4 regions of the Kitasatospora sp. NPDC052896 genome follow, and region 2 is predicted to be linked to each of the others. Evidence: riboswitches for the same ligand, from Rfam matches in the RefSeq annotation. Region 2 holds a riboswitch; each other region holds the start of a gene.
The links. A riboswitch is a leader RNA that binds a small molecule or an ion and turns the genes downstream of it on or off. The one in region 2 is predicted to bind cobalamin.
Positions count from the first base shown of each region.

Region 1: linked by a shared signal. The riboswitch ahead of ACIGXM_RS07035 (ribonucleoside-diphosphate reductase subunit alpha) and the one ahead of ACIGXM_RS34420 (FecCD family ABC transporter permease) in region 2 are both predicted to bind cobalamin.
Region 3: linked by a shared signal. The riboswitch ahead of cobN (cobaltochelatase subunit CobN) and the one ahead of ACIGXM_RS34420 (FecCD family ABC transporter permease) in region 2 are both predicted to bind cobalamin.
Region 4: linked by a shared signal. The riboswitch ahead of ACIGXM_RS25740 (CoA-acylating methylmalonate-semialdehyde dehydrogenase) and the one ahead of ACIGXM_RS34420 (FecCD family ABC transporter permease) in region 2 are both predicted to bind cobalamin.

Region 1 covers NZ_JBITZU010000002.1:194,642-202,167, forward strand. The annotation lists gene ACIGXM_RS07015 (TetR/AcrR family transcriptional regulator) at 1-242, opposite strand, end outside; gene ACIGXM_RS07020 (nitroreductase family deazaflavin-dependent oxidoreductase) at 600-1,004, shown strand; gene ACIGXM_RS07025 (GNAT family N-acetyltransferase) at 1,149-1,661, shown strand; gene ACIGXM_RS07030 (hypothetical protein) at 1,675-2,484, opposite strand; cobalamin riboswitch at 2,673-2,814, shown strand; gene ACIGXM_RS07035 (ribonucleoside-diphosphate reductase subunit alpha) at 3,007-5,400, shown strand; gene ACIGXM_RS07040 (ribonucleotide-diphosphate reductase subunit beta) at 5,463-6,419, shown strand; gene ACIGXM_RS07045 (glycoside hydrolase domain-containing protein) at 6,507-7,526, opposite strand, start outside.
Region 2 covers NZ_JBITZU010000033.1:17,324-24,849, forward strand. The annotation lists gene ACIGXM_RS34410 (Pls/PosA family non-ribosomal peptide synthetase) at 1-2,381, opposite strand, end outside; gene ACIGXM_RS34415 (G1 family glutamic endopeptidase) at 3,531-4,322, opposite strand; cobalamin riboswitch at 4,809-4,943, shown strand; gene ACIGXM_RS34420 (FecCD family ABC transporter permease) at 5,028-6,176, shown strand; gene ACIGXM_RS34425 (ABC transporter ATP-binding protein) at 6,173-7,003, shown strand; gene ACIGXM_RS34430 (ABC transporter substrate-binding protein) at 7,102-7,526, shown strand, end outside.
Region 3 covers NZ_JBITZU010000003.1:482,427-489,952, reverse strand. The annotation lists gene cobN (cobaltochelatase subunit CobN) at 1-3,403, opposite strand, end outside; cobalamin riboswitch at 3,520-3,645, opposite strand; gene cobG (precorrin-3B synthase) at 3,787-5,049, shown strand; gene ACIGXM_RS10730 (precorrin-8X methylmutase) at 5,046-5,672, shown strand; gene ACIGXM_RS10725 (precorrin-2 C(20)-methyltransferase) at 5,669-7,189, shown strand.
Region 4 covers NZ_JBITZU010000015.1:58,478-66,003, forward strand. The annotation lists gene ACIGXM_RS25715 (MBL fold metallo-hydrolase) at 1-608, shown strand, start outside; gene ACIGXM_RS25720 (enoyl-CoA hydratase) at 784-1,557, opposite strand; gene mmsB (3-hydroxyisobutyrate dehydrogenase) at 1,554-2,438, opposite strand; gene ACIGXM_RS25730 (enoyl-CoA hydratase/isomerase family protein) at 2,435-3,496, opposite strand; gene ACIGXM_RS25735 (acyl-CoA dehydrogenase family protein) at 3,496-4,644, opposite strand; gene ACIGXM_RS25740 (CoA-acylating methylmalonate-semialdehyde dehydrogenase) at 4,641-6,140, opposite strand; cobalamin riboswitch at 6,351-6,543, opposite strand; gene ACIGXM_RS25745 (DUF5134 domain-containing protein) at 6,852-7,448, shown strand.

The sequences.
Region 1 (7,526 bases), on a different contig from region 2:
AGCGCCCGCTCGACGACCTCGGCCAGGTCGGTGTAGGCATCGACGATCAGGGCGGTCAGCAGGTCGTCACGGCTCGGGTAGTAGCGGTAGAGCGCCGAGGACACCATCCCCAGCTCACGCGCGACCGCGCGCAGCGAGAGCTGCTGCGCCCCCGCCACGGCGACCTGGCGCCGCGCCTCTCGCTTGATCTCCTGGGTGAGTTCCTCGCGAGCCCGCTCCCGGGCGGTCCGAATCACTGCCATGCGTGACAGCCTGCCACATTTCGGAGCACTGCACGCGACTTAGATCAGTAGTCACAATTCAGATCATCAGTCCGTAACAGGAGCGGCGCTCTTGCAGGAGATCGCCGACCACAAACGAGAGCACTGCTCTTGACTCGGTCGGCCGCCACTGGAAGAGTCCAGCGCACCGAAACGAGAGCACTGCTCTCGAAAGAGTGCACCGCTCCGCACCACTGCACCACCGCCACGCCCCGCCCCGCCCCACCTCGCCTCGCCCCGCCCCGCGTCGCACACCAAGGAGCCCCCGTGGCATCGACCGACGGCTCACCGACCGACGGCCCGCGCTACCTCGACCCCTCCGGCAGCCGCGCCGCCGCGATCGGCAACCGTCTGGTCGCCGGCCTCGCCGGGCTGGGCCTCAGTCTCCGGGGCTCCCAGGTGCTGGCAGTGCGCGGGCGCAAGAGCGGACATTGGCGCACCACCCCCGTCAACCCGCTCAGCCACCACGGCGAGCGCTACCTGGTCGCCCCGCGCGGCCACACCCAGTGGGTTCGCAACCTGCGCGCCGCCGGCACCGGCGAGCTACGCCTGGGCCGCCGGAGCGAGGCGTTCCGCGCCACCGAGCTGGCGGACGACGAGAAGCCGGAGGTGCTGCGCGCCTACCTCGAGCGGTGGCAGCCCCAGGTCGGCGGCTACTTCGAGGGGGTGGACGCCGACGCCCCCGAGGCCGAACTGCGGCGGATCGCCCCGGGGTTTCCGGTGTTCCGGATCAGCCGGAGCTGAGCCGGCCCCGAGCACCGGCGCACCCACCGCCCCGTCGCCGCCCACCCCCGTCGCCGCCCACCGCGCCACCGCGCCACCCGCCGCCGGCCGGCCGAGGGGGAACCCTCCGGCCGGCTCCGACCTGCGCCTTGGCAGACTGACCTGATGGACATCGTCATCCGCGCCGCCCTCGAAGCCGACCTCGAACAGGCCGGCGAGGTCACCGTCGAAGCGTTCGTCGGTGACGGCCACACCCAACCGGACGGGTCGTACGTGGAACTGCTGCGGGATGCCCGCCGGCGGTCCGCCGAGGCCGAGCTGTACGTGGCCGTCGATCCCGCCGATCTCTCGCGCGGGGCGGCCGGGCGCGTCCTCGGTTGCGTGACCTTCGCGGTCGGCGGCAACCCGTGGGCCGACATCGCCACCTCCGAGGAGGGCGAGATCCGGATGCTGGCCGCCGCCGCGGCCTCGCGCGGCCGCGGGGTCGGCGAGGCCCTGGTGCGGGCCTGCGTCACCCGCAGCCGCGAACTCGGCCTGGCCGGCATGGCGTTCTCCACCCGCCCGGCGATGACCGCCGCCCACCGGATCTACGAGCGGGTCGGTTTCCGGCGCACTCCGGAGCGCGACTGGTGCGTCCGCCCGGGGGTCGACCTGTTGGTCTACAGCCTCGCCTTCTGACCGGCGCGCCCGGTCAGCCCGCCGCCGCCGCGCGTTGCAGCAGGCGGGTCCGCAGGTACGCGTCGAAGGCCGGCGCGGCGGCCGTGGCGGTGGCGTCCTGCGCCGCGCCGCCCGGCTTCACCGTGCCCTCGACCGTGAGATAGCCGTACCGGCCCAGCGTGCCGTGCGTGCCGGCACAGCCCGGACCGGTGCAGAACGACACCGCGCCCGGCGCGGCCAGGCCCTGGAGCTGCCCCTGGAAGCCGGCGAACGCGGCGTCGGCCTGGCTCCGGTGGTCGAAGACGGCGACTCCCAGGGTCACCACGCTGTCCCCCGTGGCGTAGCTGGCCCTGATCACCTGACGGCAGTCCTGGGCCGCGAGCAGGTTGCCCAGCCCACCGGTGGTGGCCTTCCAGCACGGCTCGGTGGCCACCTCGGCGGCCCGGGTCCAGGTGGCGCCGGCCACCGTGACGGTCGGCTCGGGGAACAGGCCGGCGGCGGAGAGCGGCGCGGTGTCGGTGGCGGCGTCCCAGAGCGGGGTTGTCGGGTCCGCCGACGCCGTCGAAGCCCCCGCGGCCACCACGGCCGCCGCCCGAGGCGCGGTCGGGGACCTCGCGAGCAGCACCGCCGCCCCGGCCCCGCCCAGCACCACGAGCACGCCCAGCACCCCCAGCAGCACCCGCAGCCGGCCCCGGCGACGAGCCTCGGCCGCCGAGCGGTCGGCCAGCGCGGTCCAGTACTCCACCGGAGCGGTGGCCACGACGGGCGGCGCGCCCGGCAGCACGCCGGGTGGCTCTCCCGGGTACCCGAAGCCCGCTCCCGAATCCCCCGCCCCTTCACTCACGGGCGACGATCCTATGACACCCCGGGAGCTGACACGCCGGGATCCCCGCCGACGCCCCCTCAGCCCGCCCGCACCGGGCCGTCCACCCGGCCCGGTAATCGATCCGTGTCCGAAGCGGTGGCTCACCAACCCGCCTCCGTCACCAGTCCGCCACGCCACGCCACACTACATGTGGGTGTTACATCCATCAGCCACCACTACATGTATGCTCGCTCTCGCTGTCGACGCAGGGGAACCCGGTGTGAGTCCGGGACTGCCCCGCAGCGGTGAGCGGGCGCCCCCACGAGGCGCCGGCGAGTCCGAGTACCTGCCGACGGTGTGCCACACGGCTTCCCCGCAGAGGCCTTGAAGCACGTCCAGCTTGTGTCCGGGCCTCGCGGGTGGGCCGGGGATGCCGCCGCAGCGCGCCGCCGGGTACGGGTGGCCGCGCCGAGCTCCCCTGCCCTGCCCCGGTCCGGTTCGTCCCACCGTCCGTCGCCGTCGCCAGGAGAGAGCGCCTTGACCACCGCTGCCTCAGCCACCCTGCCCGCCCAGGGAACCAGCACCGACCCCCTCGACCGGTCGGAGCCCGGCGCCGCGCTCCTCCGGACGCTGACGGACCGGAGCAGCGACCTCCCCCAGGTGGACCCCGGCCACGTCGCCGCCGCCGCACTGCGCGGCCGGCACGCCGGCTCCGACTTCGCGGAGCTGCGCGGGCTGGCCGTGGAGGCCGCCGCGTCGATGATCGCCGAGGACCCGCAGTACTCGAAGCTGGCCGCCCGACTGCTCGCCGAGGAGATCGCCGACGAGGCCGTCAGCCAGGGCGCGATCTCGTTCGCCGCCTCGATCGCCGTCGGCCACACCGAGGGCCTGATCGGCGACACCACCGCCGACTTCGTGGCCCGGCACGCCGCCGCGCTCGACGCGCTGATCGACCGCCGGGGCGACGACCGCTTCGAGTACTTCGGCCTGCGCACCGTGCAGTCCCGCTACCTGCTGCGCCACCCGATCACCCGCAAGGTGATCGAGACCCCGCAGCAGTTCATGCTCCGGGTCGCCTGCGGCCTGGCCGTCGGCGACAGCGCCGAGTCGGTCACCGAGGTGGCCGAGCTGTACCGGCTGATGAGCACGCTCTCCTACCTGCCGTCCTCGCCGACCCTGTTCAACTCCGGCACCCGGCACCCGCAGATGTCCTCCTGCTACCTGCTGGACTCGCCGCTGGACAACCTGGACTCGATCTACTCGCGTTACGCGCAGATCGCCCGGCTGTCCAAGCACGCCGGCGGCATCGGCCTGTCCTACTCCCGGATCCGCTCGCGCGGTTCGCTGATCCGCGGCACCAACGGCAAGTCCAACGGCATCGTCCCGTTCCTGCGCACCCTGGACTCCTCGGTCGCCGCGGTGAACCAGGGCGGCCGGCGCAAGGGCGCGGCCTGCGTCTACCTGGAGACCTGGCACGCCGACATCGAGGAGTTCCTCGAGCTGCGCGACAACACCGGCGAGGAGGCGCGCCGCACGCACAACCTCAACCTGGCGCACTGGATCCCGGACGAGTTCATGCGCCGGGTGAACGCCAACGCCGACTGGTCGCTCTTCTCCCCCGCCGACGTCCCCGAGCTGGTCGACCTGTGGGGCGAGGAGTTCGACGAGGCGTACCGGAAGGCCGAGGCCGCCGGCAAGGCGGTCCGCACCATCCCGGCTCAGACCCTGTACGCCCGGATGATGCGCACCCTCGCGCAGACCGGCAACGGCTGGATGACCTTCAAGGACGCGGCCAACCGCGCCGCCAACCAGACCGCGCTGCCCGGCCGGACGGTGCACTCCTCCAACCTCTGCACCGAGATCCTGGAGGTCACCGACGACTCGGAGACCGCGGTCTGCAACCTGGGTTCGGTCAACCTGGGTGCCCACGTGGCCGCCGGCGCCACCGCCGGTGACCTGCTGAACGCGATGGACTGGGACCGGCTGGACGCCACCGTGCGCACCGCGGTCACCTTCCTGGACCGGGTCATCGACATCAACTTCTACCCGACCACCGAGGCCGGTACCTCCAACTCCCGTTGGCGGCCGGTCGGTCTGGGCGTGATGGGCCTGCAGGACGTCTTCTTCCAGCTGCGGATCGACTTCGACTCGGCCGAGGCGAAGGAGCTCTCCACGCTGATCTCCGAGCGGATCATGCTGACCGCCTACGAGCGCTCCAGCGAGCTGGCCGAGCAGTTCGGGCAGCACCCCGCGTACGCCGAAACCCGGGCCGCCCGGGGCCAGTTGCACCTGGACCACTTCGCCGGCGCCACCCCGCGCTGGGCCGAGCGCTGGGCCGCCCTGCGGGCCCGGATCGCCACCACCGGCCTGCGCAACGCGCTGCTGCTGGCGATCGCCCCGACCGCGACCATCGCCTCCATCGCGGGCGTCTACGAGTGCATCGAGCCGCAGGTCTCCAACCTGTTCAAGCGGGAGACCCTGTCCGGCGAGTTCCTCCAGGTGAACCCTTACCTGGTACGGGAGTTGAAGGACCTCGGGGTCTGGGACCAGCAGACCCGGGACGCCCTGCGGGACGCCAACGGTTCGGTGCAGGAGCTCAACTGGCTGCCCGCCGAGGTCCGTTCGCGCTACCGGACGGCCTGGGAGCTGCCCCAGCGCGCGCTGATCGACCTGGCCGCCGCCCGCCAGCCGTACCTGGACCAGAGCCAGTCGCTCAACCTCTTCATGGCCGCGCCCACCATCGGCAAGCTCAGCTCGATGTACGCGTACGCCTGGAAGGTCGGTCTGAAGACCACCTACTACCTGCGGTCGCGGCCGGCCACCCGGATCGCGCAGGCCGCCACCGGCGCCGCGCGCCCCGCCGTCGTGATCCCCTCCCCCACCCTCACCCCGGAGCAGGAGGCCGCCATCGCCTGCTCCCTGGAGAACCCCGAGTCCTGCGAGGCCTGCCAGTGAGTACCACCCCCAACCGCCCGAAAAACCTGCTGGACCCGGGCTTCGAGCTGACCCTGCGCCCGATGCGCTACCCGTCGTTCTACGACCGCTACCGGGACGCCATCAAGAACACCTGGACCGTCGAGGAGGTGGACCTGCACTCCGACGTCGCCGACCTCGCCAAGCTGAGCGAGGGCGAGCGGCACCTGATCGGCCGGCTGGTCGCCTTCTTCGCCACCGGTGACTCGATCGTCGCCAACAACGTGGTGCTGAGCCTCTACAAGCACATCAACTCGCCCGAGGCCCGGCTCTACCTCTCCCGACAGCTGTTCGAGGAGGCGGTGCACGTCCAGTTCTACCTGACCCTGCTGGACACCTACCTGCCCGACCCGGACGACCGCGCGGCGGCCTTTGCGGCGGTGGAGAACATCCCCTCCATCCACCAGAAGGCGCAGTTCTGCTTCAAGTACATGAACGCGGTCGACCACATCGACTCGTTGCAGAGCAAGGAGGAGCGCCGTGCCTTCCTGCTCAACCTGATCTGCTTCGCCGCCTGCGTCGAGGGCCTGTTCTTCTACGGCGCCTTCGCGTACGTCTACTGGTTCCGCAGCCGCGGCCTGCTGCACGGCCTGGCCACCGGCACCAACTGGGTGTTCCGCGACGAGTCCATGCACATGGACTTCGCCTTCTCGGTGGTCGACACCGTGCGCGAGGAGGAGCCCGACCTCTTCGACGACGAGATGGCCAAGCAGGTCACCGAGATGCTGGAGGAGGCCGTCGAGGCCGAGCTGCAGTTCGCCCAGGACCTGTGCGGCGAGGGCCTGCCCGGCATGAACACCGAGTCCATGCGCCAGTACCTGGAGGCCGTCGCCGACCAGCGGCTGGCCCGCCTCGGCCTGCCGATCCGCTACGGCTCCAGCAACCCGTTCGGGTTCATGGAGCTGCAGAACGTCCAGGAGCTGACCAACTTCTTCGAGCGCCGGGTCTCCGCGTACCAGGTCGCCGTGGAGGGTTCGGTCTCCTTCGACGACGACTTCTGAGCAGGACGTCCCGGGAGGACCTCCGAACCGGCGGCAACGGCCGCCGTCCCCGAGCGGGTTCGCTCGGGGACGGCGGCCGTCCGGTGTTCAGCGCGCGGTGAGGTAGGTGTCGCTCTCCCAGAGCGCGCCACCGTTGCTCGGCCCGCCGCCCGCGCGGTAGACCACCAGGTTGCCGTCGTCCTGCATCACCGCGTAGGCCCCCGGGTGGCCCCAGGTGCCGCTCGCCCAGAGCGCGCCGCCGTTGTTCGGGCCGCCGCCCGCCTGGTAGACCACGAAGTTGCCGTCGCCCTGCTGGATCGCGTAGGCGCCGGGGTTCTCCTCGGTGTCGCTGGCCCACAGCACCGCGCCGTCCCGCCTGCGGTACATCACCAGGTTGCCGTCCGCCTGCATCATCAGCCGGGTCAGCGCGCCCTCGGTCCACTCGCCCGGGCCGAGCACCGTGCCGCCGGGCAGGACGGGCCAGACCTGGTACGTCCCCGAGTCCCACAGCGCGCCGCCACGGGTCGGACCGCCGCCGGGCGCGTAGACCACGAAGTTGCCGTCCGCCTGCACGGTGGCAAAGGAGCCGGGCCGGTAGGTGGCGCTGCTCCAGATCGGCGTGCCGTCGGGCCGGTAGACCACCAGGTTGCCGTCCCACTGCATCAACACGTGGGCGCCCGGGTTGCCCTGGGTGCCGGTGCTCCACATGGCCGGATCCGCCGCCGAGTCGCCGACCGCCGCGTAGGCGACCAGGTTGCCGTCGGCCTGCATGGTCACCGTCATCGTCGAACTGGAGACGCTCTGCCCGGCGTCCAGCCGCTGGCCGGGGGCCAGGTTGTTCGCGCCGGCGGGCGAGCCGACGTCCAGCGCGTCGCCGTCGATGTTCAGCCGGCTGCCGCCCCAGGTCTCGCTCACCCCGCCGGAGTACTGGTGGACCCGGCGGTCGTTCGGCCAGTAGCCCGGTCCGGGCAGGCCCATGGCGGCGGACGAGGTGGTCTGGTCGGCGTTCCAGGCCGCCGACCAGACCACGTCCGGCCGCGGGTAGCCGCTGTTGTCGTACTGCCCGGCGAGATCCCTGATCCCGCTGCCGGCGCTGGAGTAGACGCCCGCGCGGTAGCCCGCGGCGTG
Region 2 (7,526 bases):
CCGACGCCGATCTCCGTCCCGGGCATCAGCATGCTGCGGGTGCCGACCCGGGCCCCGCGGCCGATCCGGATGCTGCCCAGGTGCAGCACGTCGCCGTCCAGCCACCAACCGGCGGCGTCCACCTCGGGCTCCAGCGAGCAGCCGTCGCCGAACACGGCCATGCCGGTGACCGGCGGCATGGTGTGCAGCTCCACGTCCTCGCCGACCCGGCAGCCCAGCAGGCGGGCGTAGCGGCGCGCCAACGGGGTGCCGATCACCGAGGCGATGTTGAAGGACGCGACGAGCTGCTCCGCGGTCCACAGCCGCAGGTGCGCGAAGCCGCCGCGTGGGTAGGAGCCCGGGCGCAACCCGGCCGTGAGCAGGCGCGCGCCCAGCGCACCGATGACGGCACGGCTGAGGGCGCTGGAGAGCACCAGCCACCCTCCGGCGATCAGCCACCAGGAGGTGTGCGGTGTCCAGGGCAGTGGCCCGAGCAGGTCGTCCACGGCCGCGAGGCCGAGCACCCAGCGCAGGCCGGTGACGAGGTAGAGGACGGCGAGGACGAGGGCCTGGTAGACGCCGACGCGTCGCGGGGTCGGGCGGACGTCGCGGTGCTCCTCGGTGTGGTCCGTGCCGAGGTCCAGGTGCGCGGCGAGGTCCAGCAGCCGCGGATGGTGGTAGAGGTCGGCGACGGAGACCTCGGGGTGACGTTCGCGCAGCGCCGAGACGAGGCGGGCGGCGGTGAGGCTGCTGCCGCCGAGGGCGAAGAAGTCACTGTCCGGGCCGACCGGGACGCCCAGCAGGTCCTGCCACTGGCCGGCGAGCCAGCCGGCGGTGCCACCCAGGTTCGCCGCTCCGCCCGCGGGCGCGTCGAGGCCGGGCAGCGGCCAGGGCAGCGCCTTGCGGTCGACCTTGCCCGAGGTGCGGGTGGGCAGGTCGGGGACGACCGCGAGGACCGGCACCAGGGCCGGGGGCAGGCGCTCCAGCAGCAGGGTCCGTGCGGCGGCCTGGTCGAACGGACTGTCCGCACGGTCCAGCACCAGGTAGCCCACGAGCACCTGGCCGCCCGCCACGGTGTCCTTCACCGCCGCGGCCGCTCCACGGACGCCGGGCAGGGCCTGGAGGGCGGCATCCACCTCGCCGAGTTCGATCCGCCGTCCGCCGAGCTTGATCTGCTCGTCGGCACGGCCGACGAAGACCAGGCCCTCGGGATCCGCCCGGACCAGGTCGCCGCTGCGGTACACCCGGCGGCCGGGCAGGGCGGGGTGCGGCTGGAACTTCTCGGCGTCCTTGACCGGGTCGAGGTAGCGGGCCACGCCCACGCCGCCGATCAGCAGTTCGCCGGTCTCGCCCCAGGCGACCGGTTTGCCCTCGTCGGTGACGACGGCCAGCTCCCAACCGTCCAGCGGCGTGCCGATGCGTACGGGCTGCCCGGCGCGCATGAGCGAGGCGCAGGCGACCACCGTGGTCTCGGTGGGGCCGTAGGTGTTCCAGAACTCGCGCCCGGGGACGTCCAGGCGCTCGACGAGTTCGGCGGGGCAGGCCTCGCCGCCGACGATCAGCAGCCGGACCCGTTCCAGGGCCTCGACCGGCCACAGCGCGACCAGCGTGGGGACGGTGGAGACGACGGTGATGCCGCGCTCCACCAGCCAGGGCCCCAGGTCGGTGCCGGCCTTGACCAGCGAGCGGGGCGCGGGCACCAGGCAGGCGCCGTGCCGCCAGGCCAGCCACATCTCCTCGCAGGAGGCGTCGAAGGCCACCGAAAGCCCGGCCAGCACCCGGTCTCCGGGCCTGAGCGGGGCGTCCGGCAGGAACAGCCGGGCCTCGGCGTCGACGAAGGCCGCCGCCGAGCGGTGGCTGACCGCGACGCCCTTGGGGCGTCCGGTGGTCCCGGAGGTGAAGATGATCCAGGCGTCGTCCGCGCCGGTGGGGGGCCCGGGCCGGCCGCCGGCCGAGCCGGGTCCGCCGACGATGGAGCACCCCTCGCCGATGACGGCGCAGACCCCGGCGTCCTCCCAGATCATCGAGGCGCGCTCGTCCGGGTCGTCGACGTCGACCGGCACGTACGCGGCACCGGCACACAGGATGCCGAGGATCGCGACATAGAGGTCCGCCGTTCCGGAGGGCACCCGGACTCCCACCCGGTCGCCCGGACCGATCCCGTGGCCGGCCAGCCTCGCGGCCACCCCGCCGGCCGCGGCGCGCAGGCTCCGGTAGTCCAGGACCGTCCCGCCGGCCTCCAGCGCGGGAGCCTGCGGGCAGTGCCGGGTGGTGGCGTCCAGGATGTCGAGCAGGGTTCGGGCCGGGGCGGCCTCTTCCACCGGCCAGATCGCGCCGGCCGACCAGCCGGGCGGATCATGCCAGACCGGCGGTGTGTTCGTGGGGTCGTGCTGAATTGCCATGTACAAGTTCCATTTGATTGTCCGGTACCTGCGACGCTCAGGCGGTACCTGCGTACCACCGAGGCTGACGGGCATCATTCGGAAGCTAGCAAGAACAGATGAGTCGAGCCTGGGAATGCGACTCCGCCGCTCACCAGAAATTTGCCGTCCGACCGCTGACCAGGACTCACGCCCGCCCGGGAGCAGGGGTCGGTGTGCGGGGAGAGCAACAGCCCGGCGCGCCGTCCGACTTCGCCGAGAATTACCGCCGGACGGGGAGGGCGTGCGCGGTGGGGCCGCGGAGCGCGCCGGCGGCGCGGGCAGCCGTCATCCGGCCCGGCCGCACCATGGTCCGGCTGAACCGACCTCGCAACAAGGAGCCCTGACGGTTGCTCAGACGAGAGCCGGCGCTTCTGGGAACGCCGCTCCCGGGCCTTGCGGGAGTCGCCATGCCCGCCCCGCCGCGCCGCGCCGCACGGCCCGGACCGTACGAGGTGAGCGGCCGCATTCGAGCAAGAACCGACACAGCTCCCCCACGAAAATACCGCCTCCGCTGCACTTCGGACTCCCTCGGCGTTTCTGCGAATCGACCTGTGGCCGCCGCGACGATAGGAGCCTTTCTTGTGGAAAGCTTGTGAGTCCGGCCAGTTTCACCTGAATGAATGTGCGACGGCTTCGAGGAGTACGCGACAGGAGCTGGCCCAGGCCGGTTCAAAGCCCCTGTGAAGCACTGATGTCGGTCAGGACGGCCGGAGCAGACCGGGTGACGACGTGAAGAGCCGATGGGAGATTCCGCGAGGGGCGGCGGCGATGCCGGTGTGCCCGGCCGCACGGAGGAGGCCGGCCCGCACGGGTCCGTCGAGGACCGTCCTCGCGACGGTCACCCCATCGGGTGACGGGCCGGTCGAGCCGTCCGGTTTCGGCTCGCTCTCCACGGCCAGCACGAGCCGTGGGCCGTCGAAGGGCGGCGGGACAGGCGGGGACCGGAGCGAGGGGGGGGGGGGGGGGGCGGGGGGGGGGGGGGGGGGGGGGGGGGGGGGGGGGGCGGGGGGGGGGGGGGGCCCCGCCGCCGGGGGGGGGGGGGGGGCCCCCCCCCCCGCTCGCCGGAGTACGGCTGGTGACCCCGGCCGCGCGTGCGCGGCCGTGACGGCCGGGTGTCACCGCCGGGTGTTACAGGCTGTTCCAGGTGACGGAGAACGATCCACCGGACACCCCGGAGATGGTCGCCTCGGGCGTGCCCGAGTCGGAGACCATGTTGATGCCGACCGGGTTGCTGGAGGCCAGCGAGGAGCCGTTGACCGTCGAGTTGCTGAAGTTGACGGTACCGAAGTCGTCGAGCGGCAGGACGCTGCCGTCCCAGGGCGCCTCGGCGATCACCTCGGCGGAGGACCGCGCCAGGCCGCTCTCCTTCTTGGTGGTGGTCTTGGTCCAGCCCTCAGTGCGGTCACTGAGGGTCAGCTTGTACGAGTTGGACGCGTAGCTGACCGTCTCGGTGATCACGTCACCGGGCTGGACGACGTTGTCGTAGGTGACCGGGTCCGCCGGGTACATCTCGTACCAGGCGGAGTACTCGGCCTGGCCGCCGGAGCAGTCGGCCTCGGTGCCGGTCTGCTCGACCGACTGCGAGCTGTAGCCGTCCAGGCCCACCCAGAAGCTGGAGTAGCCGTCACCCTGGGAGCAGTCGACGGCGGGCTGCACGAAGGTCGTCGACACGTTGGTGTAGGTCGAGCCGGTGGCCGCGTAGCCGGACCAGTTGTCGCTGGTGGTCGTGGTGTGCGACGGGCCGCCGTGGCTGACGAAGAACGGCGTGGAGCCACCGGCCTGGCCGGAGAGGTGGTGCATCGGGGCCTGCACGAGCGGCGCGGCGGCCGCCGCCGGCGTGGCGGAGAGCGCGGCCATGGGGGCGAAGCCGAGCGCGGCCGCGATCGCGACGGCGGATATGGAGCGGCGGGACGGGGACATCAGCGTCTCCTCTGGGCCTATCGTTGTGGGGGTGTGGGGGCATGATCGAGCGACAATTCCGGTCTGGCTGACCGGAGTTGATGCGCGAAGTCATGGCCGATCGGTAGCTACCTGATCGGGAAGGTAGGGTCACCGACGCGCTTCGACAAGAGGTTCGACACGTACACGGCAACGAAAGCCGAGTGACGCATCCCACACCGAACGGAGGGTTAGCCCGGCGTCGGCCGCATCACGGCGAACCGCACCGAGCCACACCTCGACAGATGAAATGACGGACGACCACATTCCGCCCCCGGGGGGGCGGACCCCCTGAGCACGCTCGGCGCGGACGAGCCCGCTCGGCAGGTGTGAAGCCCGGCTCAGGACCACGGGCCCTCGTCGCCCTCACGACAGCACCGCGCCGGGACCGGTGCGACGGTGACGACGGTCACGCAGGAATCGACGCCTGGCCGGCTGTGCAGGATTGATGGTGACGGTTCGCTGTACCTACACTGACACCGTCACGGCCTCGGGTCGTGACGGTGTAGTCGCAGCGAAGCCGGTGTGATTCCGGCGCTGTCCCGCAACGGTGGTCCCCCTCGGGGGCAAGCCCGGTCGCCTGCCGCTACGTCGACGGAACGGCCCTCGGAGGAAGGGCGGTTCGGGGAGTCCCGCAGTCCTGCCGTCCCCCCGCATCCTCCCGCACACGTAGAAGGAGGATGTTCGGTGCACCCGGACGATCACATACCGCCGGCCCGGGTTCCGCTGGGCGTCGCGCCGGCGGATGACGCGCCTGACGCCGCGACGGGCCACCCACCCGCGCTGCCGGCTGCCTCGACCGGCCGGGGTCGCCGTCTCCCGCTCCCTCGTGTGCTGGCCGCGTGCACGGTCCTGCTGGTCACGGTGGTGACCCTGGCGGTGGGCGTCGGATCGGTGTCGTTGAGCCCGGAAGCGGTGTGGCAGGTGGTCGTTGACCATCTGTCGGGGCGGCCGGCCGCCTCCGTCGCCGACACCATCGTCTGGCAGATCCGGCTGCCCCGGGTACTGCTGGCCGCGGTGGTCGGCGCGGCGCTGACGACCGCGGGCACGGTGGTGCAGGTCCAGGTGCGCAACGCCCTGGCCGACCCCTTCCTGCTCGGTGTCTCCTCGGGGGCCAGCGTCGGGGCGACCACGGTGCTGCTGTTCGGTGCGTTCGCCTCGCTCGGCGCGTGGGCGATCTCGTTCGGAAGCGTGCTCGGCTCATTGGCGGCCATGCTGGCGGTGCTGCTCCTGGCGCGGCAGGGGCGGCAGTTGGCCCCCACCCAGCTGATCCTCTGCGGCGTGGTGCTCTCGGCCCTGTTCGAGTCGGTGACCAGCTTCCTGATCTTCCGCGGGAACCCGCAGGCCACCCAGTCCGTACTGTTCTGGCTGATGGGCTCCTTCGGCCTGGCCACCTGGTCACAGCTCTCCGTCCCGACCCTTGCCCTGGCCACCGCGATGATCTTCCTACTGGCCCGGTCCCGCTCCCTCAACGCCCTCGCCATGGGCGCCGAGGCGGCTTCCTCACTCGGCGTCGACGTACGGCGGCTGCGGCGGAACCTGTTCCTGGTCACCTCGTTGATGGCGGGGGTGTCGGTGGCGGTCAGCGGGGTGATCGGGTTCGTGGGGCTGGTGGTCCCGCACATCGTCCGGCTCCTGGTGGGATCCGACCATCGGCGCTCGCTCCCCGTGGGAGTGCTGTTCGGAGCCTCGTTCACGGTCCTGGGCGACCTGCTGGCCCGCACCGTCGTCGCTCCCCAGGAGATGCCCATCGGCGTCATCACCGCCTTCATCGGCGCACCGGTGCTGATCGTGCTGATCCGGCGCCGCCCCTACCTGTACGGAGCCGACCAGTGAGCCTGGAACTGGTCGGACTGTGTGTGGACGTCGCGGGCCGGCGCGTCGTCACCGACGTGGACCTCACCGTTCCCGACGGGCACCTGGTCGGCCTGCTCGGCCCCAACGGCAGCGGGAAGTCGACCCTGCTCAAGACGCTCTACCGGGTCAACCGACCCGCGGCGGGAAGGGCACTGCTCGACGGCACGGACCTGCTGGCGCTGCCGCCCAGGCAGGCCGCCCGGCGCGTCGCCGTGATCGCCCAGGAGTCCAGCGTCGAATTCGACTTCACCGTCCTGGAGATGGTGATGATCGGCCGCACTCCCCACAAGCGCGCCTTCGACCGCGACGACCGGGCCGACCTGACAGCGGTGGAACACGCCATCGAGCGGGTCGGCTGCGCGCACCTGGCCGGCCGCAGCTTCAACACCCTGTCCGGCGGCGAGAAGCAGCGGGTCCTGATCGCCCGTGCCATCGCCCAGAACGCGGACCACCTGATCCTGGACGAGCCGACCAACCATCTCGACATCCGCTACCAGGTGGAGGTCCTGGAGCTGGTCGCCGGACTCGGCGTCACGGTCCTGGCCGCGCTGCACGACCTGAGCCTGGCCGCGCTGTTCTGCGACAGTGTCCACCTCCTGGCCCGGGGACGGATCATCGCCGGCGGCCCGCCCGCGCAGGTGATCACCACGGACCTGGTGCGGCTCGCCTACGGCGCGGACGTCCTGATCGTCGATCACCCCGAGACCGGGACCCCACACCTCATCCCGCGCCGCTCCCGCCGGCCGCACCCCATCCCCCCGGCCATCGAGCCCCCGCTCAACTCCAAGCCCGGGCAAGCCCCCTGACCGAAAGGCACACCATGGCCCAGCCCCGTGCTCCCCGCCCCCGTCGCTCCCCCGTCCGAACGCGCCTCCCGCGAGCGGCCGCTCTCGCCGCGTCGGCCGTGGTGCTCAGCGGTGTCCTCACCGGCTGCGGCGGCCCCGCCACCACGGGGGACGCCGCCCGGTCCACAACTCCCGCCGCCCCGGGTGACGGTGGCTACCCCGTCACGGTGACCAACTGCGGCACCCGGATCACCTTCACCAAGGCACCCACCCGTGCCGTGTCCAACGACATCAACACCACCGAGGACATGCTCGCCCTGGGCCTGGAGTCGCACATGGTCGGCGACTTCGGCGTCAACGGCGACGGCCCGGACGGCAAGCCCGTTCCGCAGCAGTACCAGACGGCCTTCCGCACGGTCCCCAGCATCTCCCCGTCCTACTTCACCCTCGAACCGCTGGTCGGCCTCCACCCGGACTTCCTGTTCGCCGGCTGGAACTACGGCCTGCACACCGGGACCGACCTCACCCCCGACGGCCTGGCCAA
Region 3 (7,526 bases), on a different contig from region 2:
CCACGCCCGTGGTGGCGTCGTAGCCGAACAGGTAGTCCACCGTGGCGGCCATCTCGAAGGCGCCCTTGTACCCGTGCCGCCGCATCGCCTCCAGCCAGCGCGGGTTGACCACCCGGGCCCGGAAGACGCGGGCCGCCTCCTCGGTGAGGGTGCGGGTGCGGACCGTCTCCGGCCGGGTGGAGTCGCCGACGTAGGCGGCGGGGGAGGAGCCGGTGAGCGCCCGGACGGTGGCCACCATGCCGCCGTGGTACTGGAAGTAGTCGTCCGAGTCGGCGATGTCGTGTTCGCGGGTGTCGGTGTTCTTCGCCGCGACGGTGATCCGCCGGTACGCGGTCTCCATCTCCTCGCGGGCCGGTCGGCCGTCCAGGCCGCGGCCGTAGGCGTAGCCGCCCCAGACCGTGTAGACCTCGGCGAGGTCCGCGTCCGTCCGCCAGTCCCGGCTGTCGATCAGTTGCAACAGCCCGGCGCCGTACGTGCCCGGGCGGGAGCCGAACACCCGGACGGTGGCCCGGCGTTCGTCACCGTGCTCGGCCAGGTCGGCCTGCACGTGGGCCCGGACGAAGTTCTCGGTGTCCGCCTCCTGCTGCGCCGCCGCCAGCCGGACCGCGTCGTCCAGCAGCGCGACCACGTGCGGGAAGGCGTCCCGGAAGAAGCCGGAGATGCGCAGCGTCACGTCGATCCGCGGGCGGCCCAACTCCTCCAGCGGTATGGGCTCCAGGCCGGTGACCCGGCGCGAGGCGTCGTCCCAGACCGGCCGGATGCCGAGCAGCGCGAAGGCCTCGGCGATGTCGTCGCCGGCCGTGCGCATCGCGCTGGTGCCCCAGAGCGAGAGGCCGACCGAGGGCGGGAACTCGCCGTCGTTGTCCGCCTGGTAGCGCTCGACGAGCGAGGCGGCCAGCGCCTGCCCGGTCTCCCAGGCGAGCCGGCTGGGCACCGCCTTCGGGTCCACCGAGTAGAAGTTGCGGCCGGTCGGCAGCACGTTGACCAGCCCGCGCAGCGGCGAACCGGACGGGCCGGCCGGCACGAAGCCACCGGTCAGCGCGTGCACCACGGCGTCCAACTCGTCGGAGGTGGCGGCGAGTCGGGGAACCACCTGGCGGGCCGCGAAGTCCAGCACCTCGGCCACCGCGTCCGGCAGCCCGGCGGCGACCTTCGCCACCGCCCCGGGCGCCCAGCCCTCGGCCTCCATCGCCTCGACCAACTCCCGGGCCCGCGCCTCGGCCTGGTCGGTGGCGCCGAGGGTGAGCGCGGCCTCGTCCAGGCCGAGCGCCTCCCGCAGGCCGGGCAACGCCCGCACGCCGCCCCAGACCTGGCGGGCGCGCAGGATGGCCAGCACCAGGTTGACCCGGTCCGGGCCAGCCGGCGCCTGGCCCAACACGTGCAGACCGTCCCGGATCTGGGCGTCCTTCACCTCGCACAGCCAGCCGTCGACGTGCAGCAGGAAGTCGTCGAAGCCGTCGTCCTCGGGGCGTTCGTCCAGGCCGAGGTCGTGGTCCAGCCGGGCGGCCTGGATCAGGGTCCAGATCTGGGCCCGGACGGCCGGCAGCTTGGCCGGGTCCATCGCGGCGATGTTGGCGTGCTCGTCGAGGAGTTGCTCCAGGCGGGCGATGTCGCCGTAGGAGTCGGCGCGGGCCATCGGCGGCACCAGGTGGTCGACCAGGGTGGCGTGCGCGCGGCGCTTGGCCTGGGTGCCCTCGCCCGGGTCGTTGACCAGGAACGGGTAGATCAGCGGCAGGTCGCCGAGCGCCGCGTCCGGGCCGCAGTCGGCGGAGAGCGCGGCGGTCTTGCCGGGCAGCCACTCCAGGTTGCCGTGCTTGCCCAGGTGGACGATGGCGTCCGCGCCGAAGCCGCCGTCCTCGCTGGCCGCCCCGATCCAGCGGTAGGCGGCCAGGTAGTGGTGCGAGGGCGGCAGGTCGGGGTCGTGGTAGATGGCCACCGGGTTGGCGCCGAAGCCGCGCGGCGGCTGGACCAGCACCAGCAGGTTGCCGGCCCGCAGCGCGGCGAGCACGAGGTCACCGTCGGGGTTCCGGCTGCGGTCCAGGTAGAGCTCGCCGGGCGGCGGACCCCAGTGCTCCTCGACGTCGGCGCGCAGGCCCGCGGGCAGCTCGGCGTACCAGCGGCGGTAGTCGGCGGCCGGGATCCGCACCGGGTTGCGGGCCAGCTGGTCCTCGGTGAGCCAGTCCTGGTCGTAGCCACCGGCGTCGATCAGGGCGCGGATCAGCGCGTCACCCTCGTGCTCGCCCTCCGCGGGGACCAGGCCGGGCAGTGCGTCCGGGCCGTCCTCAGGGCCGATGTCCCAACCCTCGGCGCGCAGTCGGCGCAGCAGCCGGGCCGCGCTCGCGGGGGTGTCCAGGCCGACCGCGTTGCCGACCCGGGCGTGCTTGGTCGGGTAGGCGGACAGCACCAGCGCCAACCGCCGCTCGGCGGGCGGGATGTGGCGCAGCCGGGCGTGCCGGACGGCGATCCCGGCGACCCGGGCGGCGCGCTCGGGGTCGGCGACGTAGACGGTCAGGCCGTCCTCGTCCAGCTCCTTGAAGGAGAACGGCACGGTGATCAGCCGACCGTCGAACTCCGGCACCGCCACCTGGGTCGCGGTGTCCAGCGGCGACAGCCCGTCGTCGCTGCCCTCCCAGGTGGCGCGCGGCCAGGTCAGGCAGAGCGCCTGCAGGATGGGCCGGTCCAGCGCGGCGAGCGCGCCGGCGTCCCAGGCCTCCTCGTCGCCGCCGGCCGAGGCGTCCGCCGGGCGGGTGCCGCCGGCGGCCAGCACGGTGGTCACGATGGCGTCGGCGCGGCCGAGTTCGGCCAGCAGCTCGGCCGGGGCGCCGCGCAGCGAGGAGCAGTAGTACGGCAGCGCCTGGCCGCCGGCGTCCTCGATCGCCGCGCAGAGGGTGTCCACGAAGGCGGTGTTGCCGCTCATGTGGTGGGCTCGGTAGTAGAGCACCGCGACCCGCGGGCCCTCGGCGCGGCGCGCGGTGCGCTCCAGCGGGCCCCAGTCGGGCGCGGAGGCGGGGGCGGCGAAGCCGTGGCCGGTGAGCAGCACGGTGTCGGAGAGGAAGGCGGCCAGCTCGGCCAGGTTGGCCGGGCCGCCGTGCGCCAGGTAGGCGTGCGCCTCGGCGGCCAGGCCGGCCGGGACGGTGGAGAGCTCCATCAGCTGGGCGTCCGGCGCCTGTTCACCGCTCAGCACGATCACCGGGCGGGGGCCGGCGAGGAGCGCGTCCAGCCCCTCCTGCCAGGCGCGACGGCCGCCGAGCAGGCGGACCACCACCAGGTCGGTGCCCTCCAGCAGGGCGGGCAGGTCCTCGGGGGTGAGCCGGGCGGGGTTGCCGAGGCGGTAGCCGACCGGGCCGGTGCTGGCGCGGGCGGAGAGCAGGTCGGTGTCGGAGGTGGAGAGCAGCAGGATCACGCGGCGGCCCTCCCACGGCGGGTGGCGGGGAGGGGCAGGGCGCCGGGAACGGGCAGGCCCTCGGGAACGGGCAGGGCAGGGCAGCGCATACGGCTAGCCTTCCTCGGGGTCCGCGCCCCGTAAGAATCACGGACGGCAGGAGTTCCTGGCTCCCGCGGCCGGTGAGCCGCGGTCACAGTGGCGGGACCGCACCGGTTTCACACCGGTTTCCTCCCCTTTGCGCCGTCGCTGGCGAGGGCGAACCAGCCGGCCCGCCCGGCGACATAGTAGAGCCTCGGTGCCGGCGGGTGGCCGGCAACGGGACGAAGCACACAGCGCGCCGAGGGACGCCGGAGACATGGATCACGCTGGTAGCGGGGCATACGTCCGGTCGGATCATCGGTATGCTCGCCGCCATGTCAGCCACTCCCACGCCGCCCGAGGCTGCCCCCGTGCGGGCCGGCCGGGGGCGCGACGACGCCTGCCCGGGGGCGCTGCGGCTGCACGCGGCGGACGACGGCGGGCTCGCCAGGGTGCGGGTCCCCGCCGGGCTGCTGGCGGTCGATCAGGCCCTCGCGCTGGCGGAGGCCGCTCAGGCGCTGGGGGACGGCGAGCTGGAGACCACCTCGCGCGGCAACGTGCAGCTGCGCGGCCTGGCGGCGGACGCCGGCGCGGAACTCGCCGCGCGGCTGCGGGCGGTCGGGCTGCTGCCCTCGGAGTCGCACGAGCGGGTGCGCAACATCGTGGCCTCGCCGCTGGCCGGGCTGGACGGCGTGGGTTTCGCGGAACTGCGGCCGTGGGTATGCGAACTGGACGAGCTGCTGCGCGGCAGCGAGACCGCCCGGGAGCTGTCCGGACGGTTCCTCTTCGCGCTGGACGACGGGCGCGGCGACGTCGCGGCGCTGGACGCCGATGTGACCTTGATCGCACGGCCGGCGGGTGCCGGCGCCTGGCTGCGGCTCGGGCGGTCCGCGCGCGTCGCGGAGCTCGCCGGGCTCGCGGACGGGCCACGACTGGCGCTGCGGGCGGCGGAGGAGTTCGTCCGGCTGCGCAGCGGCGCCTGGCGGGTGCGCGAGGCCGACCCGGACGGCTCGTTGCTGGCGGAGCGGCTGGGTGCCGAGGGCCTGCCGTGGCGTTCGCTGCCCGCGCTGCCCGGGACCCGGCCGGTGGTCGGCGCGGTGGCCGGGGGCGGCGCCCTCTCGGTGGGGCTGCGGTTCGGACGGGCGAGCGTCGAGCAGTGGCGGGCGCTGGCCGGTGCCGCCCGCGGCGAGCTGCGGATCACCCCCTGGCGCGGCGTGGTGCTGCCCGGGGCCGACCCGGCGGCGCTGCCCGGGCTCGCCGCGGCGGGCCTGCGCACCGACCCGCGCTCGCCGTGGGAGCAGGCCAGTGCCTGCACCGGCGCGCCCGGCTGCGCCAAGTCGCTGGCCGACGTGCGCGCGGACGCCGCGACGGCGCTGGCGGCGGACGCGCCGGGCGAGGCGCGGCTGCTCCCGGTGCACTGGTCCGGCTGCGAGCGGCGCTGCGGCCACCCCGCCGGCCGCTGGGTCGACGTGCTGGCCACCGGCTCCGGCTACCGCGTCGCGGTGCGCCAGTACGACGACAGTGGAACAGAAGTGACGACCCAACAGATGGTGGCAGCGGTCGCCGCCGCCCGGAGGACCACGTGATCGAGTACGAGAAGGACGGTGCGGCGATCTACCGCGAGTCCTTTGCCACCATCCGCGCCGAGGCGGACCTCGCCGGCCTGCCCGCCGACGTCTCCCAGGTCGCGGTACGGATGATCCACGCCTGTGGGATGACCGACCTGGTCGCCGACCTGCTCTACAGTCCCGGCGTGGTGGCCGCCGCCCGGTCCGCGCTGCGGGCCGGCGCGCCGATCCTGTGTGACGTCTCGATGGTGGCCAGCGGCGTCACCCGCAAGCGGCTGCCCGCCGACAACGAGGTCGTCTGCACCCTCTCCGACCCCGCCGTGCCGGGCCTGGCCGCGGAGTTGGGCACCACCCGCAGCGCCGCCGCGATGGAACTGTGGCGGGACCGGCTGGCCGGCTCGGTGGTCGCCGTCGGCAACGCGCCGACCTCGCTGTTCCGGCTGCTGGAGATGGTCGAGGCGGGCGCGCCCCGGCCGGCCGCGGTGATCGGCGTGCCGGTGGGTTTCGTCGGCGCGGCCGAGTCCAAGCAGGCGCTGGCCGAACACCCCTCGGGCCTGGAGTACCTGGTGGTCCGCGGGCGCCGTGGCGGCAGCGCGATGGCCGCTGCCGCGCTCAACGCGATTGCGAGTGAAGTGGAATGACGGACCGTCAGCATTCGGTGGGGCGGCTCTACGGGGTCGGCCTCGGCCCCGGCGACCCGGACCTGATGACCGTGCGGGCCGCCGAACTCATCGGCAAGGCCGACGTGGTGGCGTACCACAGCGCCCGGCACGGCCGCTCGATCGCCCGCTCGATCGCCGCCCGCTACCTGCGCGAGGGACAGCTGGAGGAGCCGCTGGTCTACCCGGTCACCACCGAGACCACCGACCACCCGGGCGGCTACCGCGGGGCGATGGACGAGTTCTACGCGGAGGCGGCGGCCCGGCTGGCCGCGCACCTGGACGCCGGGCGCGACGTGGTGGTGCTCGCCGAGGGCGACCCGATGTTCTACGGCTCGTACATGCACATGCACAAGCGGCTGGCCGACCGCTACCCGACCGAGGTGGTCCCCGGGGTGACCTCGGTCAGCGCCGCGGCGGCCCGGCTCGGGCGGCCGCTGGTGGAGGCGGAGGAGGTGCTGACCATCCTGCCGGGCACGCTGCCCGAGGAGGAGCTGACCGCCCGGCTGGCGGCCACCGACTCGGCCGCGATCCTCAAGCTCGGCCGGACCTTCCCCACCGTGCGGCGGGCCCTGGAGCGCTCCGGGCGGCTGGCGGAGGCGCAGTTCGTCGAGCGGGCCACCATGGCCGGGGAGCGCACCGCGCCGCTCGCCGAGGTGGATCCGGAAAGCGTGCCGTACTTCTCGCTGGCGGTGCTGCCGAGCCGGATCGGGCTGCCGGCCGCCACCGAGGACGACGCACGGGCCGACCGGGGCAGTGTGGTCGTGGTCGGGCTCGGCCCGGCCGGCCCGCTCTGGCTCACCCCCGAGGCTCGCGGTGAACTCGCCGCCGCCGACGACCTGGTGGGCTACACCACCTACCTGAACCGGGTCCCGGTCCGGGCCGGTCAGCGGCGGCACGGCTCCGACAACAAGGTCGAGGCCGAGCGCGCCGAGTTCGCCCTCGACCTGGCCCGGCGCGGCCGTCGGGTCGCGGTGGTCTCCTCCGGCGACCCGGGCGTCTTCGCGATGGCCACCGCCGTGCTGGAGGCGGCCTGCGCCGACCCGTACCGCGAGGTGCCGGTGCGGATCGTTCCGGGCATGACCGCCGCCCACGCGGCGGCCTCCCGGGCAGGTGCCCCGCTCGGGCACGACTACGCCGTGGTCTCGCTCTCCGACCGGCTCAAGCCCTGGGCGGTGGTGGCCGAGCGGCTGCGCGCGGCGGCCGCCGCCGACCTGGTGCTCGCGCTCTACAACCCCGGTTCGCGCAGCCGGACCACCCAGGTCGGCCTGGCCCGCGACGTGCTGCTGGAGCACCGCGCGCCGGACACCCCGGTGGTGCTGGCCCGCGACGTCGGCGGCCCGGAGGAGCGGGTGCGCACCGTCCGGCTCGGCGAGCTGGACCCGGCCGAGGTCGACATGCGGACCATCCTGCTGGTCGGCTCCTCGCAGACCCGGGCCGTTCGGCGCGCCGACGGCAGCGAGGTGGTCTGGACCCCGCGCCGCTACCCGGAGAGCTGAAAGGGCGAGGGGCCCCTCGGTTCACACCGAGGGGCCCCGGGACCTGGCCGTACTGCTCGGGCGGTCAGGTCCAGCTGGTGTCCTCACCCGACGCACCAGCAGACAGCACGACTGTTCGTGCGATTGCCCGACCCTGCTGGATCCCCCCGTACCGCGTCATTTCGCTACCTCTCATCCCCGTGATGGCGAGGCACCCCGCTCACCCCCGTAACGCAGGCCGTGCATGCTGCCGAGGGAGGCGCCGGACCTGCTGGTCAGCGGGATTCCTCGAAACCAATGGTCAGGAGGTGTCGGCTGTCGTCCCCTGCTCGACAGCCGACCGCTCCGGGCCAACACC
Region 4 (7,526 bases), on a different contig from region 2:
TCGTCGACGTCGGCTGGGCAGGTGCCCCCGGAGTCATCCTCGCCACCCTCGCCGAGCTCGGCCGCAAGCCCTCCGACGTCAAGCGCGTCGTGGTCACCCACGCCCACCCCGACCACGTCCAAGGAGCAGCAGCGCTCCGTGAGCTGACCGGAGCGCCGATCCTGGCCCACCCCGCCGAGCACTCCTGGCTCGCTCGAGGACGTGTCCCCGCCGAAGGCCGCTCCGGCGCGCTGGGGCGAACCCTTGATCGCCTGCCCAAGCTGCACTGGCGGCCCTTCCGCGCCGACGGCCCCCTCATCGACGGCATGCTCGTCGAAGGAGGAGCCGGACTGCGAACCATCCACACCCCCGGCCATTCGCCCGGCCACGTCGTCCTGGTGCACGAGCCCAGCCGAACCCTCCTCACCGGCGACGCCGTCTTCCACCGCGGAGACCTGGCACTCGGCCCCGCACCCCTCGCAGCCGACCCCCACCTGCGCGCCGACAGCCTCACCCGCATCGGCGGCGATTTCGCCGCCGTCGGATTCGCCCACGGCCCCGCCCTCACCGGCCACGGCGTCGACCTCTTCCATCGCTGGCTCGAGGACCTCCGGAAAACGACTGCGTGAGGACCCCCTGAGGCTCGTCGGGGACCGGGGCGCTCGACAAGGGAGTCGCCGTTCGTCGTGGGCGGCAGCTGGTCGAGCGTCAGGGCCGGCCCGCCGGAGCTGGCGGGCCGGCCGGGTTCAAGACCGGGCGGTCATGGTGGTCGGACGGGTTGTACGCCGGCCGACTCCGTCCGGATCAGCGGTGCCGGAACTTCGGCGGGCGCTTCTCGACGAAGGCCGTCATGCCCTCCTTCTGGTCGGCGGTGGCGAAGGTGGCGTGGAAGAGCCGGCGCTCGAAGCGGACGCCCTCGGCGAGGGTGGTCTCGTAGGCCCGGTTGACGCTCTCCTTCATCATGATCGCCGCCGGGGTGGACATCGCGGCGATCGTGCCGGCCACCGACAGGGCCTCGTCGAGCAGGTCGGCGGCGGGCACGATCCGGGAGACCAGGCCGGCCCGTTCGGCCTCCTCGGCGTCCATCATCCGGCCGGTCAGGCACAGTTCCATCGCCTTGGCCTTGCCGATCGCCCGGGTCAGCCGCTGCGAGCCGCCGATCCCGGGGATCACCCCGAGCTTGATCTCCGGCTGGCCGAACTTCGCGGTGTCGGCGGCCAGCAGTACGTCGCACAGCATTGCCAACTCGCAGCCGCCGCCCAGCGCGTAGCCGGCGACGGCAGCGACCACGGGCTTGCGCAGCGCGCCGAAGCGGTCCCAGGCGGCGAACCAGTCGCCGAGGTAGGCGTCGACGAAGTCGAGTTCCTGCATCTCCTTGATGTCGGCCCCGGCCGCGAAGGCCCGCTCCGATCCGGTGACCACGAGCGCGCCGATCTCCGGATCGCGGTCGAAGTCCTGGGCGGCCGTGACCACTTCGGTCATCAGCTGGGTGTTGAGGGCGTTGAGTGCCTTCGGCCGGTCGAGCGTGATGACGCCGACCCGGTCACGGCGCTCGACGCGGATCGTCTCGTAGGTCATGCGTGGTCCTTCCGCAGGGTGGTGATGATGGCCGAGAAGTCCAGCCCGGAGCCGCCGTCCTCGGCGAAGGTCGCGTACAGTTCCGCGGCGCGGCGGCCCAGTTCCGCCGGGACGGCGGAGGCGATGGCGGCGTCGGCGGCCAGGCCGAGGTCCTTGGCCATCAGGGTGGCGGCGAATCCGGCCTGGTAGTCCCGGTTCGCGGGGCTGGCCGGAACTGGCCCGGGGACGGGGCAGTTGCTGGTGAGTGCCCAGCACTGACCGGAGGCGGTGGCGGCCACGTCGAACAGGGCCTGGTGGCTCAGCCCGAGGCTCTCCCCGAGCACGAACGCCTCACTGACGGCGATCATCGAGATGCCGAGGATCATGTTGTTGCAGATCTTCGCGGCCTGTCCGGCCCCGGACGACCCGCAGCGGACGACCTTGCGGCCCATCGCCGACAGCACCGGCTCGACCGCGGCGAAGTCGTCCTCGTGGGCACCGACCATGAAGGTCAGGCTCGCCGCCTCCGCGCCGGCCACGCCGCCGGAGACCGGGGCGTCGACCGCGCGGTGCCCGGCGACCCGCGCCAGGTCGGCGGCGATCCGGGCGTCGCCGACGGCGATGGTGGAGCAGTCGACGAACAGCGCGCCGTGCGCGGCCGTGGTCAACTCCTGGTAGGCCTCCAGGACATGTCGTCCGGTCGGCAGCATGGTGATCACCACCTCGGCCCCGGCGACCGCCCGCACCGCCGAGTCCGCGATGGTCACACCGTGCCCGGCTGCCCGTTCGCAGGCCTGCGGCGAGAGGTCGTAGCCGGTGACGCGATGTCCGGCCTTGACGAGGTTGGCGGCCATCGGGCCGCCCATGTTGCCCAGCCCGACGAATCCGATCGTGCGGTTCACCAGCGCTCCAGGGGTGTGGCGGGACGGAGACCGAGTTCGCGCTCGCCCAGCGGGGCGAAGTGCCGCTCGACCTCGCGAGCGGTGACGTCGGCCAGGGTGGCCGGCTGCCAGCGGGGATTGCGGTCCTTGTCGATCACCTGCGCCCGGATGCCCTCGGGCAGGTCGGGTGTGGCGAGCGCGGCGCAGGAGACGCGGTACTCCTGATCGAGCACCGCCTCCAGCGGGCCGAGCGCCCGGGCCCGGCGCAGTGCGGCCAGCGCCACCTTGACGGCGGTGGGCGAGTTGGTGGTGATCTTCTCGGCCGCTTCCTTGGCCGCCGGGTCGCCACAGGCGAGCAGGCGGCCAAGAATGTCCTCGACGGTGTCGGCGGCGTAGCACTCGTCGATCCAGCCGCACAGCTCGGCCAGCGGCGCGGCCGGCGCGGCCGCCACGTGGCGAGCGAGCGCGTCGTGGACGCCGAGTTCGGTGAGGTCGGCGAGCAGCGCGGGCAGCCGCTCGGCGGGCACGAAGTGGTCGGCCAGCCCGCAGAGCAGCGCGTCGCCGGCGCCGACCGAGCCGGCGGTGAGGGCCAGGTGGGTGCCGAGTTCGCCGGGGGCGAGGGCGAGCAGGTAGGTGCCGCCGACGTCGGGGACGAAGCCGATGCCGGTCTCCGGCATGGCGATCCTGGTGCGTTCGGTGACGATGCGGACGCTGCCGTGGGCGGAGACTCCGACGCCGCCGCCCATCACGATGCCGTCCATCACCGCCACGTACGGCTTGGGGTGGCGGGCGATCCGGGCGTTGAGGTGGTACTCGTCGCGCCAGAACTCCTCGGCGGCGCGCGGGTCCCCGCCGGTGGCGGCGCCGTGGATCGCGACGATGTCGCCACCGGCGCACAGCCCGCGCTCGCCGGCACCGGTGATCACCACCGTCGCCACGGTGTCGTCGTGCTCCCAGGCATCCAGGGCCTCGGCGATCCGCAGCACCATCGCATGGGTGAGCGCGTTGAGCGCCTTCGGCCGGTTGAGGACGATCCGTCCGAGGTGGCCGGCGCGCTCGATGAGGACATCGGTGGTCATCAGGCGGCTCCTATCAGGCCGCGGGCGACGATGACGCGCATGATCTCGTTGGTTCCTTCCAGGATCTGGTGCACCCGCAGGTCGCGGACGATCTTCTCGATGCCGTACTCGGCCAGGTAGCCGTAGCCGCCGTGCAGTTGGAGTGCCTGGTCGGCGACGGCGAAGCCGGTGTCGGTGGCGTGCCGCTTGGCCATCGCGCACAACTGCGGGGCGTTCGGATCGGCCCGGTCCAGGGCGGATGCCGCGCGCCAGAGCAGGGCGCGGGCCGCCTCCAGCTCGGTGGCCATGTCGGCGAGCCGGAACTGCAGGGCCGGGGCGTGCAGCAGCCGGGCACCGAACGCCTCCCGGTCGGCCAGGTAGGCCGTGGTGCGCTCCAGGGCGCTCCGCGCGCCGCCGAGCGAGCACGCGGCGATGCCGAGGCGGCCGCCGTTGAGCCCGGCCATGGCGATCCGGAAGCCGTTGCCCTCGCCGCCGAGCAGCCGGTCGGCGGGCAGCCGGACACCGTCCAGCAGGACCTGCCGGGTGGGCTGGGCGTTCCAGCCCATCTTGTGCTCGTTCGGCCCGAAGGACAGGCCCGGGTCGTCGCGGTCCACCACGAAGGCGGAGATCCCCTTCGAGCCGGGTTCGCCGGTGCGGGCCATGACCACGTACACCCGGGAGGTGCCCGCACCGGAGATGAACTGCTTGACCCCGTCCAGCACCCAGTGGTCACCATCGCGCACGGCACGGGTGGTGAGCGCCGCGGCGTCGGATCCGGCGCCCGGTTCGGTCAGGCAGTAGCTGCCGAGGTCCGCCGCCGAGCAGAGCCCGGGCAGCCATCGCCCGCGCTGCTCGTCGGTGCCGTACCGGTCGATCATCCAGGCGACCATGTTGTGGATGGAGAGGTAGGCGGCGATCGAGGGACAGCCGGTGGCCAGTGCCTCGAAGGCCACCACGCCGTCCAGCCGGGTGAGTTCGGAGCCGCCGACGTCCTCGCGGACGTAGACGCCGCCCAGGCCCAGCTCGGCCGCCTTGCGCAGGACGTCCAGCGGGAAGTGCTTGGCCTGGTCCCAGGCCACCGCGTCGGGGGCCAGGTACTCGTCGGCGAAGGCCCGGGTGGTCTCCGCGATGGCGAGTTGATCCTTCGTCAGGTCGTGCACGCTGCTCACTCCATCGTGGGGATGGTGAAGCTCGCGCCCTCCTTGACCCCCGAGGGCCAGCGCGAGGTGATGGTCCGGGTGCGGGTGTAGAAGCGGATCGAGTCCGGGCCGTGCTGGTTGAGGTCGCCGAAACCGGAGCGCTTCCAGCCGCCGAAGGTGTGGTAGGCGATCGGGACCGGGATCGGCACGTTCACCCCGACCATGCCGGTGTTCACCCGGCGGGCGAAGTCCCGGGCGGTGTCGCCGTCCCGGGTGAAGATGGCCACCCCGTTGCCGAACTCGTGCTCGCTGGGCAGGCGCAGCGCCTCCTCGTAGTCGGCCGCCCGCACCACCGAGAGCACCGGGCCGAAGATCTCCTCGCGGTGGATCCGCATGTCCGGGGTGACCCGGTCGAACAGCGAGGCGCCGAGGAAGTAGCCGTCCTCGTGGCCTTCGAGCCGGAAGTCCCTGCCGTCGACGACGAGTTCGGCACCCTCCTGGACCCCGAGGCCGATGTACTCGCGGACCCGGTCCAGCGCCTGCCGGGTGACCAGCGGGCCGAAGTCCGCGGCCGGGTCGTCCGAACGGCCGACCTTCAGGGCCGCGATCCGCTCGGTCAGCTTGGCCACCAGGGCGTCGGCGGTCTGCTCGCCCACCGGGACGGCGACCGAGATCGCCATGCAGCGCTCGCCGGCCGAGCCGTACCCGGCGCCGATCAGCGCGTCCGCGGCCTGATCGAGGTCGGCGTCCGGCATCACGATCATGTGGTTCTTCGCCCCGCCGAAGCACTGCGCCCGTTTCCCGTGGGCCGCGGCGGTGGCGTAGACGTACTGGGCGATCGGCGTGGAGCCGACGAACCCGACCGCCTGCACCCGCGGATCCTCCAGCAGGGTGTCGACGGCCTCCTTGTCGCCGTTGACCACGTTGAGCACCCCGGCCGGGAGCCCCGCCTCCAGGAAGAGCTCGGCCAGCCGCAGCGGCACCGAGGGGTCCCGCTCGGACGGCTTGAGGACGAAGGCGTTGCCGCAGGCGAGCGCGGGTGCCGCCTTCCAGAGCGGGATCATCGCGGGGAAGTTGAACGGGGTGATGCCGGCGACCACGCCCAGCGGCTGGCGCATCGAGTACACGTCTATGCCGCTGCCGGCGTTGTCGCTGTACTCGCCCTTCAGCAGGTGTGGGATCCCGGCGGCGAACTCCACCACCTCCAGCCCACGTTGCAGGTCGCCGTGGGCGTCGGCGACGGTCTTGCCGTGCTCGGCGGAGAGCAGCCGGGCGATCTCGTCCTTCTCCAGCTCGACCAGCTGCAGGAACCGCATCAGCACCCGGGCCCGGCGCTGCGGGTTCCAGGCGGCCCAGCCGACCTGCGCCTGCTCGGCGTCGGCGATCGCGGACTCCACCTCGGCGCGGCTCGCGAGCGGTACCCGGGCCTGGACCCGCCCGGTGTTGGGGTCGTAGACGTCGCCGAAGCGCCCGGAGGCACCGGGGATCCGCTTGCCGGCGATGAAATGGGTCAGTTCTCGGACCATCGGTTCCTTCTCTCGACAGGGGTGGGAGAGGAGGAATGGAGACCTCCTCCGGCGGCCCGGCGCACGGTGGTGCGGCGCGGGACCGACTCGGCGGAGGAGGTGAACGAACCCGTCAGGACCTGTTGTCCCGAAGGGCTTTCTGCACGGCACGGGTTGGGGCGGCGAACCGCGGGCACCCTGGAGTCATGCGTGTCGTCTCCATCCTCGTGGAAAGCACGAACCACCCGCGGCCGGTATCCTGACTCCCGGATCACCGCCCGCCCTCGGGCCTTCCCGGCTGGCTGCCAGTGGCCATGACTCCTGCGAGGACGAGCTCCCCGGTCACAGTGGCGGGACCGTGCCGGACTCACACCGGCTTCCCTGACACCGCGGACCTGTCACGACCATATAGTTGGACGTCCTAGTAAGTCCAGGGGCCACGCCTCTTCCGGCGGGAACGGTCGGGACCGAAGCAGCGCGGCGCGGGTGGTGCGGCGGGGTGGGGGAGTGGTCCGGGAGGGAGGGGCGGTAGCGGTCCCGGCAGACGCTCCCTCGGAGAGCGAACCAACTCGGCTTTCCCCCGCCCCGGGGTGGCGGTTGTGCATGCGTTCCTCGGCCTCATCGTGCGCTGCTCGTACGCCCCTTGCGCTTCCGTGCGCGGAGTGTGCCCCCGTGCTCCGGGCTCTCGCGACCCTCCACCCTGGGTGGTGCGAAGGAAGGGGGAGCACACGGATGCGACAACCCGAGCTGGTGACATGGCTCTTCGTCCCGTTGATGACCGCGACCGGGCTGCTCTGCCTGGTCCGGTGGCGCCTGGCCTCCCAACTGGCCGGTGAGGAGAGGCGGTTGGAGGCGTCCTCGGCACTCAAGGGGCTGGGCATGGCGGTGATGGCCCTCCCGGTCGGTACCGGCGTGGCCCTGCCCGAAGGCCTGTGGGTGGCCGTTCTCGTGCCGGCGGGCCTGTGGTCGGCGGCCGCCGCCGTGCGCTCCGCGGGCCATCGCCGGCACCATCTGGAGCACGCGGTCGGGCATCTGGCCATGGTTTACATGGCCGTCTCCATGGCTGGGCGGATGGCGAACGCGGCAGGTGCCATGCCGGCGATGCCGGGCATGGCACCTGTGGTGGGTGCCGCCTGGCTCACCGGTGCGCTGCTGGTCTTCTTCGGTGTCTGCGTGGTCGTCAGCTGCACCCGCCTGTTCGACTTCGCCGTGGCCCCGTCCGGTGCCCGACGGTACCGCGGAGTCGGGGTGCTGTGGTCGCCGCAGTGGCCCGAGGCGTGTCATCTGGTACTGGGCGTGGGCATGTTCACGATGCTGCTGGCGATGTAGGCCAGCGCAGCCGATCGTTGACGCGAGCGGCTGCGTGACCCGGCTGTCATCCGCGACGACCTCACCCTCGACGCCCTG